Salinigranum rubrum: one gene and its partner. The protein of the gene in region 1 binds, or shares a complex with, the protein of each later gene. Links are inferred from orthologs where the notes say so. Each region holds a gene or a part of one and is shown on either strand. Other genes may lie near its edges.

Region 1 (5,206 bases):
GCGGCGTCGGACACGGGACGGAGCCATCAGATATCCCTCCGCTGGAAGAGCGCCAGTCCGACCACGAGGAGGACGGCGGCGACGAGGAGCAACAGGAGCGTCCCTTCGAGGTCGAGCGTCTCCTCTAAGAGGATTTCTGTGGGGTCGAAGTACCGGGTCGGACTCACGGTACCGAGCCACTCGAAGTCGGTCTCGACGGTGACCGAGTCGAGCATGAACAGCAAGAACACGAGGGCGATGCCGCTCCGCTGGGCGACGTCGCCGCGGTCGACGACGGCCGACAGCACGAGCCCGATACCCGAACAGACCAGCAGGTACGGAACCGACAGCACGTGGACCAAGAACAGGTGCCACGGGTCGACGACGTAGCCGATGGCGATGGAGGCACCGAAGACGAACAGCGGAATCACCGTGTTGAGGGTGACGAGCGGGACGACGAGCGAGAGGAACTTCTCCAGCGCCAGTCGCGTCCGCGAGACGGGCGTCGCGAGCACCATGTAGAGCCGCCCGGTCTCGATGTCGGTCGCGAGGAGGCCGCCGCCGGCGTACGTGAAGTACAGCCCCAGAAGGAGCACCCAGAGGAACTGGTACACCTCCGCCGACAGGAACCCCTCGATGGTCGCGTACGACGCGGCCCCGAAGCCCTCGCGGAAGGCCTGGGGGAGGCTTTCGAGGAGCGCGTCTATCTCGGCCGTCGACTCGGCGAACGAGGGGTAGATGTAGATGACGAGGCCGATGAACGCCGCCAGGAGCACCGTGAGCGCGGCCGTCCCCTTGACGCGTCGCCGCGACTCGTACCGCATCGTCTCAAACATCGCGGGGGCCTCCGGGTTCGTCGGACGGTGTCGACCCTTCCGACTCAGCGTCCGTCTCACCGTAAAAGTGCATGAACACCTCTTCGATGGGCGGCTCTTCGATTTCGAGGTCGACGACGACGTGGTCGCTCAGCGCGGCCAGAAGGTCGTTGTAGTCACCCGCGAACGTGAACCGCACCTCGCGGTCGACCTGTTCGAAGGAGACGACGCCGTCGAGCGCCAAGTCGCGCTCGTCGAGTGGCTCCGCGGTGTGAAGGTGGACGCGCTTGCCGCCGCGCTCCAGCAGGGTGTCGACGTCCTCGACGGTGACGAGTCGCCCGTCGCGGATGATGCCGACGCGGTCACAGACGCGTCTGACCTCGCCGAGGATGTGCGAGGAGAAGAACACCGTCTTGCCCGCGTCGCGCTCGTCACGGACGAACCGGTTGAACGCCGCCTGTTTGAGCGGGTCCAGTCCCGACGTCGGTTCGTCCATGATGAGCAGGTCGGGGTCGTGCATGAACGCCTGGACGATGCCGAGCATCTGCTTGTTCCCCGTCGAGTACTCCCGGATCCGTTTCTCCAGCGGCGGCGTGAACAGGTCGAGGAGTTCGTCGCGTCGGCTGTCACCCTTCAGTGCCGCCTGATAGTCGAGGAACTCCTCGCCGGTGACGCTGCCGTCGAAGGCGGGTTCGCCGGGGAGGTAGCCGATGTGTGCTTTCGCTCGGCGGAGCTCTCTCGGCTCTCGAACGTCGTGGCCGAGCACGGTCGCAGAGCCCGCAGTGGGCGACTGGAACCCGAGGAGCGTCCGGATGGTCGTACTCTTGCCCGCCCCGTTCGGGCCGAGGTAGCCGAACACTTCCCCCGTCTCGACGGTGAACGTCAGGTCGTCGTTAGCGAGGACCCCGTCGTACGATTTGCTCAACCCTGATACCTCGATAGCCGTCATCTCTCTGGGAGTTCGTGCCGCTGTGTCCGTCCCGAACCGCTCGTACGAACGGTCCTAAGAGCAACGGCCTCACACATAAAGGCGGGGTGAGACCGGGACGCCCGCTCGGCGACGGTGCGTCTACCAGGGAAACAGTAGTATACGCATATCGATACGTTTCCTCCGAGCACAGGAAGGAAAGGGGAGACCCGGTGGGTCTTCATCCGGGGAGGGGGGATGAAATCGAAGCCATCCGGGGCGTCCTGCACGCCACAGGACACCGACTGTTCGGAGGCGTATCACTTCAAATTATCTGTAATATATTTTGGTATTCTCTGAACATGTACGATAACCGGGGAGACGTGAGCGAGGGCTCGATCCGAGTGGGATGGTCGGCGTCACGGACACGGCACGCACGAGAGACGCCGAATCAGGAGTATTTTTAAGACTGCTGTCCTACCTGCGGGTACATGTTCAACGCCATCGTGAGCGCCGCGACGCTCCGCGACGCGCTCGACTCAGTGAGCGTCCTCGTCGAGGAGTGCAAGATCCGGTTGAACGAAGACGACCTCTCGATCACCGCCGTGGACCCCGCGAACGTCGGGATGGTCGACCTCACCCTGGAGGCGGCCGCGTTCGAGTCGTACGAGGCCGACGGTGGGGTCATCGGCGTCAACCTCAACCGACTCGAAGAGATCGCGAAGATGGCGAACGCCGACGACCTCGTCCACCTCGAACTCAACGAGGAGACCCGCAAACTCCACATCCAGATCGACACGGCGGACTCGCAACTGTCGTACACGCTGGCGCTCATCGACCCCGATTCGATTCGGAAGGAGCCGGACATTCCCGACCTCGACCTCCCCGCCAGCATCGTCCTCGAAGGCGCCCAGCTCGACCGCGGTATCAAGGCCGCCGACATGGTCTCGGACCACATCTCGCTGCGCGTCGACGAGGAGGAGGAGACGTTCCACATCGAAGCCGAGGGCGACACCGACGACGTCGACCTCACGCTCACGAAGGCCGACCTCATTTCGCTCTCTGCGGGCCCGGCGAACTCGCTGTTCTCGCTCGACTACCTCAAAGACATGAACAAGGCGATTCCGAAAGACGCCGAGGTGACGGTCGACCTCGGCGAGGAGTTCCCGGTCAAACTCCACTACAGTATCGCCGAGGGGCAGGGGCAGGTCACGTACATGCTCGCACCGCGCATCCAGAGCAACTGAGCGGGCGTTCACCCGAAGGCGTGGCGACCGGAAGCGGCCGTGGCCTCCCGAACCGAACGCGCTGATTCTCCGACGCGCGCCCGCTCCCGTCCGGACGCGAGCGTCGGCGCCGGAGTCGAACCGTACTTTCATACTGAGCGACCGAGTACGTCTCCGAGAATGACAGACTCGGGTCCGAACGAGACGGACGAGCGGCTCGTCGCGGCCGTCGGCCAGTACGCCCTCGGCGAGTTGACGCTCGGGCAGGCGGCGGAGCGAGCGAACTGTTCGCGGTTCGAGTTGGCCGAGACGCTCCGGGCGTCGAGCGTCGAACTCCGACTCGGGAGCGAAGCGACGGGGACGGCGCGGGGAGAACTCGACGTCGCTCGCGCGGTCAGATGACCGCCGACAGCGAGTCACGAGCGTCGTACGACCGGCTCTACCTCGACGCGACGGTCCTCGCGAACCTCGCAGTCGCCGACCTCGTCGGGGTCGTTCCCGAGACGGTCGACAACCCCCGCACCTCCTACGCGGTTCGCGCCGAACTCGACGCGGGCGTCGTGGCGGGGTTCGAACCCCTCACGCGGGCGCTCGCCGGTCTCTCGGATCCGCTCGACGAGTCGTCGACCGGCGACATCACCGTGGCGGGGTCGCTCGTCCGGCAACGCAAGCCCGAGTTCTTGGACCGGCTCTCGCGGAGCGAGGCGTCGGTTCTGTACCAGGCGTGGGCCGCCGGCGTCCCCCTGGCGACGGACGACCGGGACGTCCGAGCGGTCGCCGCCACCTACGGCGTCCCGACGACGGGGTCCGTCGGCCTCGTCGCCCGCGCCGTCGAGCGAGGCGTGCTCTCGGTCGAAGCGGCCGACGGAGCGCTCGCGACGTGGCGTGACGCGGGCGTCTCGGTTCCCGTCGACTCCGTCCGTGAACTCACAACGGACGACACGGACTGACGAGAACGCCCCGGTCTCAGAGCCGGAACCGGACCGTCGTTCCGTTCTCGGTCACCTCGAATTCGGGGTCGGGACCCAGCCAGCGGCACCCCCACTGAACGAGCCACAGGCCGAGCCCGCTGCCGTGCGTGAGCGGCGTCTCCTCCCCCTCGGTGACGACCCCGAGTTCGTCGTCAGGGATGCCCGGCCCGTCGTCCTCGACCTCGATGACGACGTCGTCCACGCGACTGTCGCCGTCGCCGCCGTCGGTGGTCGCCGTCCGAGCCGTCACCGAGACCGAGGGAGAGGGACCGTCGTTGTGTGTGACGGCGTTGTCGACGACGGCGGAGAGGACGGTTGTGAGGACCTGTTCGTTGGTCTCGACGGTCAGTTCGGAGGGCACGTCCAGGCTCACATCTGGGTCCGCGTCAGGGGCGTCGTCGACGACGTCCGTGACGACTTCCGCGACGACGTCGTCGAGGGCGACCGACGTCGTGACGTCGGCGGAGTCGAGCATCTCCTCGAAGCCGCGAGCCTTCTCGCCGAGGTCCGCGAGCGCCGTCGAGCGCTCGTGAATCGTCCGGGCGTAGCGCGCTTCCTCGTCGGAGAGCGACTCGGCGAGCAGTTCGGCGTAGCCCAAGACGACAGTCATCTCGTTTCGGAGGTTGTGTCTGAGGACTCGATTGAACACGTCGAGCCGCTGGCGGCGGGCCTCGCGCTCGGTGATGTCGTTGAGGACGATGGTCCGACCGACCGGGCTTCCGCGGGGGTCGTCGATGGTGGAGGGGACGGCCTCGAGCGTGCGTCGGTGTCCGTCGACATCGAGGTCGAACGTCCCGCCGTCGCCCGTACGCATCTCCGCGTCGACGTCGGAGGGGAGGAACGCCGCGAGGGGGTCGCCGACGGCGGCGTCGGTGCCGCCGAACAGCCGTTTCGCCTCCTCGTTGAGTTCGACGACGCGGTCGTCGTTCGCGACGATGACCACGCCGACGCCGAGGTCGTCGATGGCCCCCCGACGACCGCGGTAACTGGTCGCGGGGACGAGGTCGAACAGGTCGAAACGGAACAGCGCGTAGCCGAACGTGAGCCCCGTCACCGAAAGCGCCATCGGCGTGAAGTCGACGGCGACGAGCGGGCCGAACTGGAAGGTGCGCTTGACGTGTGCGACCGTCGGAAAGAGGGAACCGACGACGAGCGCGAGCGTCTGTCTGCGGTACAGCCTGGTGTGTGAGGCGAGCGCGTCGACGAGGAGCGCCATCCCCGCGCCGACGAGGACGTAGCCGTAAGCGGCGTGGGCGTAGTGCCAGAGCGTCGGGTCGTACGAGACCGTCGCCGCGCCGAGCGTGGGCG
Region 2 (5,296 bases), 3.8 Mb from region 1 along the record:
TGCGGCGCCGAACGCCGCGGTCGATACCGGCGGCGGGACGGACGCGGACGTCGGCGTCGGCACCGGAGTCGAAGTCGAGGGCGCGGACGACGACGAGCGAGCGGAGCTACTCGCGCTCGGACGGTTGAGCTACTACCTCGACGACCTGTTCCGCGTTCCCGGGACGAGCTACCGAATCGGTCTCGACCCGCTCGTCGGGTTGGTTCCGGGCGTCGGCGACGTCCCCACGAGCGCCGCGTCGGCGTACATCGTCGCCCGGGCGGCCGCGCTCGGCGTCCCGCGGGCGACGCTCGCGCGGATGCTCCTCGTGCTCGTCGTCGACGCGGTGTTCGGGTCACTGCCCCTCGTGGGCGACGTCTTCGACGCGGTGTGGAAGGCGAACACGCGGAACGTTCGGCTCGCAGCGACGCGACTCGACGAGCCAGAGGGAGCGAGCCTGGACCGTCGGTACGTCGTCGTCGTCACCGCGCTGTTGACGCTGCTTCTCGTCCTCGTGGGGGTCGGCGTCGGCGTCGCGGCGTGGTGGGCGCTGGTGCGGGTCGGCGTCGTGTGACGTCGAGACGGGCGACGGACGTGCTGGGGTGTGAGACGCCGAGACAGGCAACGCAAGACAGTTACTTCCCCCCACACACCTTCGGGTATGAGTGTTCTCGACGACGCCCGGGCGCTCGACGGGGCGGGGCCGGTCTGTGACGCCTGTCTCGGCCGGGTCTTCGCCGACCGGAGCTTCGGGCTGACGAACGCCGAGCGCGGGCGGTCGCTCCGTGTCGCCGCCGCCCTCGCGGACGACGAGCCGTTCGAGCCCGTTACCGAGGAGTGTTGGGTCTGCGAGGGCGAGTGCGCGCGGTTCGACGCGTGGGCCGAGCGCGCTGTGAACGCCGTGGAGGGCGTCGAGTTCGAGACGTATCAGGTCGGGACGCGCACCCCACCGCTCGTCGAGGAGAACGAGCTACTTCTCAGGGAGGAAGCCGGCCTCGCCGCCGACGCCGGCGAACTCTTCAAGTCCGAGTTCAACCGCGAGGTCGGCAAGCGGGTCGGACGGCTCACCGAGACCGAGGTCGAGTTCGGTCGGCCCGACGTCCAGTTCCTCCTCGACATCGAAGAGGGTCGAGTAGAGGCGACGGTCAACTCGGCGTTCGTCTACGGGCGCTACCGGAAGCTCGAACGGGACATCCCCCAGACCGAGTGGCCCTGCGGCCGGTGTGACGGCCGGGGCGTCCTCGGCGAGAGCCGGGAGTGTCCACAGTGTGACGGCACAGGCTATCTGTACCAGGCGAGCGTCGAGGGACTCGTCGCGCCGCCGATTCGGGAGGCGATGGAGGGGAGCGAGGCGACGTTCCACGGTGCCGGGCGCGAGGACGTCGACGCGCGGATGCTCGGGACGGGCCGCCCGTTCGTCGTCGAGGTGCGCGAGCCGAAGCGGCGGACGGTGAACGTCGAGCCCCTCGAACGCGTGGTGAACGACCACGCCGAGGGTCGAGTGGAGGTCGAGGGGCTACGGCTGGCGACGTACGAGATGGTCGAGCGGGTGAAGGAACTGGACGCCTCGAAGCGCTACCGCGCGGAGGTCGAGTTCGATTCTTCTATCTCCCAAGACGCGCTGAGAGCGGCGCTCTCGGACCTCGAAGGCGCGATCATCGAGCAGTACACGCCACAGCGCGTCGACCACCGGCGGGCGAACCTCACCCGGACCCGGGAGGTGTACGAGGCCGCCGGCGAGTGGGAGGACGAGACGCACGCGACCGTCGAGTTCCACGGGCAGGGGGGACTGTACATCAAGGAACTCGTCTCGGGCGACGACGGCCGGACGGAGCCGAGTCTGGCCGGCCTCCTCGGCGTCGGCGCGGAGGTGACGGCGCTCGACGTCGTCGGCGTCTACGGCGAGAGCGAGGCGTTCGAGGACGAGGCGTACTTCAGGGACGAGCGGAGGACGGACGCGGACGAGGCCGAACCCGAAGCCGTCGCCGAGACGGACGAGTAGGCGGAAACCGACCCCGATAGCCCGGCAGTACCGACAACGGTTTTTCGAGGCGCGCGAATCACCGCGCATGCCAACCCACGTCGGGAGCGACGAGGCCGGGAAGGGGCCGGTGTTGGGACCGATGGTCGCCGCGGCGGTCCGTGTCGACCCCGACGACCTCCCCGCGGCGGTCGACGACTCGAAGCGGCTCACGCCGGAGAGGAGAGCGGAACTCGCCGCCGAGATTCGAGCCGCCACCGACGCGGTCGGAGTCGGCGTCGTCTCCACCGCCCGCATCGACGCGCCGGAGACGGACATGAACGGGCTGACCGTCGCGGCCCACGTCGAGGCCGTCGCGGCGGTGGCACGCGACGGCGACCCGGTGTACGCCGACGCGGGCGACGTGAGCGAGTCGCGCTTCGCGCGTCGCGTCGCCGGGGGAGCGGACGAACGCGGCGTGAGCGTCGACGTCCGCGCCGAACACGGTGCGGACGGGACCTACCCGATTGTCGCGGCGGCGAGCATCGTCGCGAAGGTCGAACGGGACAGGCGGGTCGAGGAGTTGAGAGCCGAGTACGGCGACGTCGGGAGCGGCTACCCGAGCGACCCGACGACGCGGACCTTCCTGCGGGAGTACGTCCGCGAGCACGGACGGCTTCCGGCGTGTGCGCGGGCGTCGTGGAAGACGTGCGACGACGTGTTGCGCGCGGCCGAGCAGTCCGCACTGGATGACTTCTGAGAAAGCGCGTACCGCGCGTCGGTCGTGAGCACGTCGTCAGGAGTCGTGCGAGCACATCGTCAAGAGGCCTGTGAGCACATCGTCGAGAGGCCTGTGAGCAACGGGTGACGCGCGGTCGCCAGGGCGGTGAAGCCACAGCCACCCCAGCCGATTCGCTCTCTCGCTCGCGTCCGCTCGCTCCGTCGCTCGTCCCTCGCACGTGAGTCACGCGGAGGGACCGCGTGACGTCACGCGCCACCGCCCCGCCCTCGTGGTCGACGCGCGGAGGCGAGTGAACCGGGCGGACCCTTCGGTTCCGCTGAAAGCCGACGCGCAGCGCCGGCGATGGAAGCGAGCGGGCGGCGTGCGAGGGTCCCGGCCGTGCTCCGTCCCGGTCGGACGGGATGGGGTGCGAGGCTCCGGTCTCACCGCCCCCGTGTCCTGCGTGGTCGCTGTTCCGCCTCACGCAACCGGTCGCTGTCTCGTTCGAGCGACACGCCGACACGGGTTTCCGGCCACCGAATAACGCGAGAAGCGAGAAACCGAGAACCGATACAAACGAGAACGGAGCGTGACTCGACTCACCGCATCTCGTCGAGCGCGACGAACGAGCCTTCCCCGGCCGAAATCCACGTCGTGACGAGTTCCGCCTCGCTTACGCCGAGCGGGAAGATGGTGCACTCGTCCGGACGGTCGGCGGCGGGGACGACGACGGCCGCGTACTCGGCGCCGTCGTCGAAGAGCGACGCGCCGCGCGCCGAGTAGTCGGTGGGGTGAGGACGTCGCTGTCGGTCGACGACTGGTCGGCGTCGCGGCGGAGTGGGAGTTCGGACATGGTTGGGAGCGGTGAACGGTCTGAAGCCGGTACAGTTCGGAGAACGTGGACATCGGGCATAAGTAGGCGGTGACTTCCCCAGCGGGTGAGAACCGGTACGGGGGTCGTGCTCCGTGGTTACACACCTCCTACCGGCCGGTTCGCTCCGTCAGAACACTTCTAGAACGTTCTTGTACCCCTGGTATACACGTGGGAGACGACGATGCTCGTTCAGACCGAGAAACTGGCTTCGGCTGTGCGTTCCGACAGCGCGGCGTTCACCCACGGAGCGGGTCGGACCGTGGGGTTCGCCGCGCTGGTGTTTCTCGTCGTCGTCCTGACGGCGATGCCGGCGTCCGCAGCGTCCGCGGCGCCGACGGGGGAAAGCGCGCTCGAACCCACGGACGAGGACGGATGCGTCGCCGTGGCCGTGACGGGCCTCGACTCGGTCGGCCTCGACGAAGTGGCCGAGGAGGTCCCGTCGGCACTCGACGACGGCCAGCGGCTAGTGAGCCACCTCGACCTCCCCCGGCGTGCCCCCGGAATCGCGTTCGTCGTCGGGTACGAACGGCGCGCGAACGGGGATGCGCTCGACAACGAGGTGCGGGCGCACGTCTACCGGCACGTGGTGGAGGTCCCGGGCAGGAGCATCGCTGACCTCGTCCGGGCGAGCGGCGTCGACCGGTCCACGCTCCGGTACCACGTGCGGATTCTCGACCGGGCCGGTCTCGTCGAATCGCGGTCGGTACTGGGTCACCACCGGGTGTACCCGACACCCGTCGACGACAGGGCGACCGCACCGGCGGCCGCGCTCGCGACCCAGTCGACGGAGCGCGTCGTCCGGGCGGTCGAACGACTCCAGCCGGTGGGAACGACCGACCTCGGCTCGGAACTCGGGCTCGCGACGAGCACCGTGAGCAGCCACGTCGACCGGTTAGTCGCGGCCGGCGTACTCACCCGCGAGTACGACGGGCGGGCGGTCTTCGTCCGACTCAGTCCCGAGACGCGAGCGTTTCTCGACTGATTCTCGCCCTGGGGACGCATCGGACTCGGGGGCGGACGGGTCCACGCGGGATTTATGTCGTCGCCAGCGGAACCCCCGGACAAGGATGTTCGAGACCATCGTCATCGCCACCGACGGTTCCGAGAGCGTCCAGCGAGCCGTCGACGTGGCACTCGACCTCGCCCGGCGCTTCGAGGCGGAAGTCCACACCATCTCCATCGTCGACACCGACGAGATCGAGTCGTCGCCCGAACGCCTCCAAGACGAGATGGAACGGGCGCTGAAGGACCAGGCCGAGGAGGCCCTGACCGACGTCGTGGCGTCGACGGACCTCGACGTGACGACGTCGGTCAGAGTCGGGAGACCGGCGACCGAAATCCGCGAGTACGCCGAGGCCCACGACGCCGACCTCGTCGCGATGGGCACCCGGGGACGACACGGCGAGAACCGGTTCCTCCTCGGAAGCGTCGCCGAGCGCATCGTCCGGACGTGTCCGATGCCGGTGCTCACGGTGCGACAGCTCGCGGCGGACGAGACGCTCTGAGGGCCGAGGTCGGGAACGGAAGGGCACCCTTTTCCCGAACCGACGACAGAACGCGGTATGGACGACAGCCTCATCGACGACGACGCGCTCTCGCTGTCACGGAAGTCCCGCCTGCCCGGAAAGGGCTTCTTCTACCCGGACTCGCTGGACGAGGAGTACGCGGAGGAACGGGTCCGCGAGGCGTGCGAGGGCGCCGAAGCCGTCATCGTGGCCGACAGCGACGCCGACGGACTCGGCTCGGTGGCCCTCATTCGGAA

The links. The genes of interacting proteins can lie anywhere in the genome.
Region 2: the proteins of pcn (region 1) and rnhB are in contact, whole or in part, in a crystal structure (PDB 3P83), measured with the Archaeoglobus fulgidus proteins. The link is inferred for Salinigranum rubrum from one-to-one orthologs. Residues at the interface, in WP_010877842.1 of Archaeoglobus fulgidus: Val39, Ala42, Asn43, Val44, Ala45, Met46, Leu125, Asp168, Ser194, Asn218, Tyr219, Pro220, Ile237, Leu238, Ala239, Pro240, Arg241, Ile242, Glu243, Ser244; in WP_010878125.1 of Archaeoglobus fulgidus: Ala74, Ile178, Ala179, Ile183, Arg190, Ser195, Asn196, Leu197, Arg198, Gln199, Lys200, Thr201, Leu202, Asp203, Phe205.

The regions. Positions count from the first base shown.
Region 1 is NZ_CP026309.1:3,929,192-3,934,397, forward strand. What follows is about bases 1,347-4,070. They hold pcn (proliferating cell nuclear antigen (pcna)), read left to right. Parts: upstream 1,347-2,192; coding sequence 2,193-2,948; downstream 2,949-4,070. Other genes in these bases: C2R22_RS19355 (ABC transporter ATP-binding protein), read right to left, coding at 1,347-1,743; C2R22_RS19365 (UPF0175 family protein), read left to right, coding at 3,108-3,329; C2R22_RS19370 (hypothetical protein), read left to right, coding at 3,326-3,877; C2R22_RS19375 (histidine kinase N-terminal 7TM domain-containing protein), read right to left, coding at 3,894-4,070. Also shown: C2R22_RS19350 (ABC transporter permease), read right to left, coding at 27-815; more of C2R22_RS19355, read right to left, coding at 808-1,346; more of C2R22_RS19375, read right to left, coding at 4,071-5,206.
Region 2 is NZ_CP026309.1:91,517-96,812, reverse strand. Bases 1,060-3,873 are described here. They hold rnhB (ribonuclease HII), read left to right. Parts: upstream 1,060-2,048; coding sequence 2,049-2,699; downstream 2,700-3,873. Other genes in these bases: C2R22_RS00485 (winged helix-turn-helix transcriptional regulator), read left to right, coding at 3,716-3,873; C2R22_RS27645 (DUF7511 domain-containing protein), read right to left, coding at 3,260-3,352; C2R22_RS00495 (tRNA pseudouridine(54/55) synthase Pus10), read left to right, coding at 1,060-1,981. In the rest of the region: C2R22_RS00500 (DUF4112 domain-containing protein), read left to right, coding at 1-553; more of C2R22_RS00495, read left to right, coding at 641-1,059; more of C2R22_RS00485, read left to right, coding at 3,874-4,516; C2R22_RS00480 (universal stress protein), read left to right, coding at 4,602-5,039; C2R22_RS00475 (DHH family phosphoesterase), read left to right, coding at 5,097-5,296. UniProt on the Methanocaldococcus jannaschii protein: Endonuclease that specifically degrades the RNA of RNA-DNA hybrids.